Regions from separate parts of the Furfurilactobacillus curtus genome, predicted to be linked through region 1. Evidence: predicted binding sites of a transcription regulator. Region 1 holds the regulator's gene; the other holds the start of a gene.
What was found. Region 1 encodes LexA, which represses DNA repair genes until DNA is damaged. Its sites were predicted from a motif close to CNAACANNTGTTNG; they were not measured.

Region 2: the regulator LexA is predicted to act here: its motif matches at 1,383-1,396, upstream of dinB (DNA polymerase IV).

The regions. Positions count from the first base shown of each region.
Region 1 covers NZ_BAAHXU010000001.1:436,154-439,323, reverse strand. The annotation lists gene ACYQ0Y_RS02300 (hypothetical protein) at 1-580, opposite strand, end outside; gene ACYQ0Y_RS02295 (nucleoside 2-deoxyribosyltransferase) at 868-1,308, shown strand; gene lexA (transcriptional repressor LexA) at 1,397-2,026, opposite strand; gene ACYQ0Y_RS02285 (DUF896 domain-containing protein) at 2,276-2,515, shown strand; gene ACYQ0Y_RS02280 (YneF family protein) at 2,610-2,834, shown strand.
Region 2 covers NZ_BAAHXU010000001.1:680,112-683,281, forward strand. The annotation lists gene ACYQ0Y_RS03530 (DHH family phosphoesterase) at 1-120, opposite strand, end outside; gene dinB (DNA polymerase IV) at 206-1,342, opposite strand; gene yajC (preprotein translocase subunit YajC) at 1,487-1,969, opposite strand; gene ruvB (Holliday junction branch migration DNA helicase RuvB) at 2,046-3,053, opposite strand; gene ruvA (Holliday junction branch migration protein RuvA) at 3,085-3,170, opposite strand, start outside.

The DNA of each region.
Region 1 (3,170 bases):
CCAAGGTGATTGTGTAATCAGCTTGCAGCGACTTGCTAACGTTGGCCGATGATTTTCTGAAATTCTCTGTTAGCGTTGGCCATTGGGCTTGTTCAGCTTGGCTTGGTGTTGCTTCCAACGCTTCTAATGCCTTAACCGTATCAGCATTAGTTGGCGTGATTGTATATGTTTTACTATCAGCCGCAAAAGTTACTTTCCCAAAATTGGCGAAAGCCGTTCCAAGTTGCTTGGTCATCTGCTGTTCAGCGTTAGAACGGGCAGCGCTTTTTTGTGACTCTGTTTCACCGTTAATTACAGTCCCAGTTGGATTAAACGTTGAGGCAGCCTTGGTTAATGAGGACTGTTGGGCTGCCTTCGTTTGCGAACTGGTTTTTTTCTGTGAAGCGGCAGCTTTTTTTGCTTGCTGTTGCGCTTCACGGTGCTGCGCTGGTAAATGAATCGCACCATACCCGGTAGCTAGAGCAAAAATAACCACTAAAAAAGTGGCAAACCGCCAAGTGTGATAACTCTGGACGGAATTGAGCAAATAAAAAATTGCCAAAATTAAGGCAATGCCACCGAAAACTGTTAAATAAATCATGCCAAATCCTCTTTCCGTAACTTTTGCTGAAATCATTTTAACATGTTCCTCCTTAAGTAAAAAGTGAACTTTTTACAAACAGGATTAGTGTGCCTGGTTAGGCAACCAGTTTATTGCATTTTAAAAGGAGCGGTTACTAACTATAATGTTCTTGAATTAGAACGATATTTGGTTTAATTAACACAAATTATTTTTAATTAGGTAAAAATAAAAAACGATAAAGTTTTAGTTTACGCTTATGTTCGTCTTTTGGTACAATGACTATACTAATTTTAGGAGGCAACACATTGAAATCAATTTATTTAGCGAGCCCATTTTTTGATGAAGAACAAATCGACCGGGTTAAGCGAGTTGAGCAAGCACTTGCTGATAATAAAACCGTTGGCGATGTTTTTAGTCCACGCTTATCACAATTTCCAGATTTAACATTTGGAAGTGAGGAGTGGCAAACAACGGCGTATCAGCATGATTTAAACCACCTCAATGCTGCAGATATGGTTGTCGCCGTTGCAGACTTTACCGATGATTCTGTCGACAGTGGGACCGCATTTGAAATTGGCTATGCGGTGGCCCAGGGGAAGCCAGTTGTGCTGCTACATGAAAAGTCAGGGCTTGTCAATTTAATGTTGATTCAAGGTGCAACAACTTATACAACGGATGCGATGGCCATTAAGACGCTAGATTTTAACGATTTACCGCACACGAGTTATACGGGTGATATTCAGTAAGCGAGCGGCGTTTTAAATGACAAGGAAACAAAAATCCTTCCATACGCGGAAGGATTTTTGTTTGGCTCAATTTTAGAAATAAGGCGAACTAATAGATTGCATCTCGGTATAGACCGACAACCTTGCCTAAGATCGTCACATTGTTTAAAATAATCGGCGCCATTTCATCATTTTCAGGTTGAAGCCGGTAATGGTCCGATTCCTTGAAGAAGCGTTTGCAAGTAGCTTCATTTTCGTCGGTCATGGCAATGACGATATCACCATTATCTGCATTTTGCTGGCGACGAACAATTACTCGATCGCCAGTTAAGATGCCCATGTTGATCATGCTATCCCCGCGGATTGTTAACATGAAAAGATCACCATCGTAGTCAGATAATTCTGGCGGGATCGGGAAGAAGTCAGTCGCTTCTTGAACCGCTAAAATTGGTTCACCAGCAGCGACAACACCAAGCAACGGAATTTCATTAGGCGTCGTTGAGACACCAAGTGCGATTAACCCATCATCGGTTAGTTCAATGGCTCTAGGTTTAGTGGGATCTTTGACGAGTAGCCCTTTTTTTTGTAAGCGATCGATATGACCGTGAACCGTTGAAGTTGAGGATAGGTCAACGGCCTCGCCAATCTCACGGACGGTCGGCGGATAGCCTTTCTCGCTGACCCGATCGTAGATGAAACGAAGGACCGCCATTTGTTTAGTTTCTGCATTCTTAGACATTTCTGATACCTCATTGGATTTTTTACGAACATTCAGTCCTAGCACGACGTTGCTGATTAAACCCAAGGTGGGTAGGAAGTTTGATCCCCTCAACACTTGCTGATACATCAAATTTAGCACATGAAAAACGTTGGGTCAAACAAATGTTCGGTCGGCAGCGAATCTTTTGGGAATTGTAGAAACCAAGCGTATAATGTATTTTAAAAGTTGAAGGTGGATGTTCCGATCCACTCGTAAAGGAGACCATCAATGGATGCAGAAAAACTGCGAGCACGAATTAACGAACTAGCCCACAAAGAGAAAAGTGAAGGACTGTCTGACGCTGAAAAAACCGAACAAAAGAAATTACGTCAAGAATTTCTTGCCAACTTTAGAAAAGCGTTTAAGTCACAAGTCGAAATGTTACAGGTGTTTGACGATGAAGGCAATGAAGTGACCCCTGAAAAAGTTAAAAAGGTTCAACGAGATAAAGGACTCCGTGATGATTAATTTAAGATCTTTTTATAGGTAAAGGGTTTTCAAGCGGTCCTTACTTGTGTAATATAGTTTGATGTAAATCATTATTGTAAAGGGGGGTATCTTGATGTCAACAGGGTTATGGATTTTGATCGTGATTATTGCCGCGATCGCCGGTGTAATTGGCGGCTTTTTCTTTGCACGCCGTTATATGCAAAACTACCTGAAGAACAATCCTCCGATTACTGAAGACATGTTGCGCAGTATGATGCTACAAATGGGGCAGAAGCCTTCTGAAAAGAAGCTGAAGCAGATGCTAGCAACGATGCAGGCACAGTCACGTAAGAGTTAATGTTATTGTAATTGATTAAACGGGCGGATTAATTTCTGTCCGTTTTTTTGTCTAGTTACACAAGCCTGTTGTCTGCGCCTAGCCCAGTCTTACCAGTTGGCCCAGATCGCCAACAGTTAAGTCTCAGCTAGTGCTCGACACCACCCAGCTTGTTTCACCTTGAGGCCTTTGTCTAGTTACACAAGCCTGTTGTCTGTGCCTAGCCCAGACTTACCAGTTGGCCCAGATCGCCAACAGTTAAGTCTCAGCTAGTGCTCGACACCACCCGGCTTGTTTCACCTTGAGGTCTTTGTCTAGTTACACAAGCCTGTTGTCTGAGCCTAGCCCAGAATGATT
Region 2 (3,170 bases), 240 kb from region 1:
TAAAATTGTCGCTAACCCCACTTGTGAACCAACCGCATCTGGGTCTGGTCGTTGATGACGATGAATCATGATAATTTGTTTACGTTTAATTTCCTCAAAAATTACTTTTTGAACATCCATGCATGAATCCCCTCTTGTCAATCTGGTATCTGCAAGTATAACGAAGTGCCGCGTCGATTACAAAGTGCATCCGGTGCCATGGACCTCAAAAAGCCTTGGACGAGGCCGGCGAGAACAACGGCAAACTTAAATTTTCAAATGTTAAAGGATCAAGATTGGTCATCGTAATTCCCAACAAACGGACCCCCTTAGTTAAATCAGCCGTGGCGTCAAACAAATCTTTAGCAACCTCATACAATTGAGTCGCCATATTTTCGTAGTACTCGGCCTGCGTTTGTCGTTTCGTCACCGTATTGAAGTCGGCATCTCTAACTTTGAGAACAATCGTTTTACCATGACGCTGCTGTGCATTTAGATGCGCCGTCAAGTCGTTCGCTAAATGTTGCAATTGATCGCTGACATCCGTTTCATTGGTCAAGGGTTGATCGAATGTCTCTTCACGGCCAATCGATTTACGCGTGCGTTGCCATTCAACTGGACGATCATCACTACCACGAACGTGCCGATATAATCCATAACCTAGTTTACCGAAATGCTGAATCAAATCAGTCTCAGACCAGGTCAACAAATCTGCGCCCGTTAAAATATCTAAATCATGCATCTTCGGAACTGTTTTTTTGCCTACGCCGCGAAATTTTTCAATCGGTAATGGTGCCAAAAACCGCTCCGCATCTCCAGGCAAAACGACGGTGACCCCCACGGGCTTCGCATAGTCAGAAGCAAGTTTAGCTAGAAATTTGTTATAAGAAACGCCAGTGGAGCAGGTTAAATGAACCTTATCCCAAATCTCTGTTTGTAATTTATGCGCCAATGCAACGGCCGATTTAAAGTTCTGCTTATTCCGAGTGACATCTAGATAGGCTTCATCAAAGGCAATCGGCTCAATATGATCGGTGTACTCATGAAAAATTTCGTGAATCTGAGCAGAAATTGCCCGATATTTTGGAAAATCTGGTCGTTTAAATACCGCTTGGGGCGCTAATTTTTGCGCTTCATTAGCCGCCATAGCTGAATGAACACCTAACGCTCGGGCCCGATAGTTAGCCGTCGTCACCACCCCATGTCCACCCGTTTGCCGCGGATCACGGGCAATAATCAATGGTTGCGTTTTTAATTGTGGCTCATCACGCTCTTCAATAGAAGCGTAGAAAGCATCCATATCCACATGAATGATTTTCCGGCTGGCATCGACCCGCACCGGAATTTGAATGAAGGCCGCCATTGTCAACTCTCCTCGCGCTAGCTTGATAAGCCTATTTTAGCAAACATATGTTCTCTTCACCAGCGATCCCTAGTTAAATCAAAAAAAGATCATCGCAGAATACGATGATCGCAGATAATTCACATAATTAAACTTACCTAACAGCTAGTTAGCCTGACTGTCACTAGCTTCACTTGCTGTGTCACTAGCACTGGTCACCGTCGTCGAGTCTGCAGCAGAATCAACAACGCTATCTACGGCGCTTGTGGCTTCGCTGGCTGGAGTTGCTGAAGCAGCGCTAGCCGTAGTAGTTGTCGCTGGTGCAACTGCTGTCGCTGGCGTTTCAACGTGGTGAATCGCTTGTTGATCAAATGGTAAGTAAATACCATCTACGTCAATTGTCACAATTTTTTTAGCAGCATCCATTGAATCGATAATTCCATGTAGGCCACCAATGGTGACCACATGATCGCCAATGTGCATGCCATTCATCATTTCTTTACGTTGTTCTTGTTGCTTGCGGTTAGGCCGCAAGATGAAAAAATAAAAGACCCCAACAAACAAAACAACCATCAAAACGGTGCTCCAAAGACTACCACCAGCGGCGCCACTTGCACCCATCAAATCGAAATTCACTAAACTTGTCAATTCATCCACCTCATTTAATTTACTCTGTAGAGTACTGTACCAAACTTACGAACCCTTGCCAAATGGATTCCGTTGATTAAGCCTCTGGTTTTGATAGGCCTAAGTGCTCATAAGCCGCCGTAGTCACCATTCGACCCCGAGGCGTCCGTTTAATCAGCCCCACCTGTAATAAATATGGTTCATACACTTCTGCAATTGTATCTGCCTCTTCACCAATATTGGCTGCCAAAGTCGTTAACCCTACTGGTCCACCATTGTAATACTTAATCATGGTTGCCAATAGCTTTAGGTCCACTTCATCTAGTCCCCAGTCATCTACGCCCAACACAGTTAAGGCATGATCGACCATCGGTGCATCAATTGCCGACTGGCCGGCGACTTCAGCAAAGTCGCGGACCCGTTTTAATAAGCGGTTAGCAATTCGCGGTGTGCCTCGTGAGCGACGTGCAATTTCATGAGCCCCCGCCTTCACGATCTGGGTAGCTAAAATATCCGCAGAACGTAGCGTAATCTCTTCTAAATCAGCCGTCGTGTAATAATCCATGTGTTCCACAATCCCGAAACGGTCCCGAAGTGGCGCCGATAATAATCCTGCTCTAGTTGTGGCCCCAATCAAGGTAAATGGCGGCAGTGGGAAATGAACGGGGTGAGCGGTTGGCCCCTGCCCCACGACAATATCAATAAAAAAGTCTTCCATCGCCGAATACAACATTTCTTCGACAATTTTAGGTAAGCGATGAATTTCATCAATGAATAAAATATCCCCAGGTTGTAGTTCATTTAGTAGGGCAATGACATCTCCAGGCCGTTCAATCGCCGGCCCGCTAGTCGTCTTGATTTGAACATGCATCTCATTAGCAATGACCATCGCTAAGGTGGTTTTACCTAAACCAGGCGGTCCATATAACAAGACATGGTCCAAAGATTCTTCCCGACTGGTCGCTGCGCTAATATACACGTTTAACTGTTGTTTAACCGCATCTTGCCCAATGTATTGAGCCAGCGTCGTCGGACGCAAGGACCGTTCCAATGAGGCCTCTTGGTCATCCATGGGTTGCGTTGACATTAATTCATCGTCCACGATCCAGCTCCTCTCTTACTCATGATATCCTCAGCTACGCATGGGTCAACTCTCGCAAGGCAGCACTCAGATACTGATCAGTCGTTAACTGATCTAAGTTCGCCAACTTGTTCGAGACGC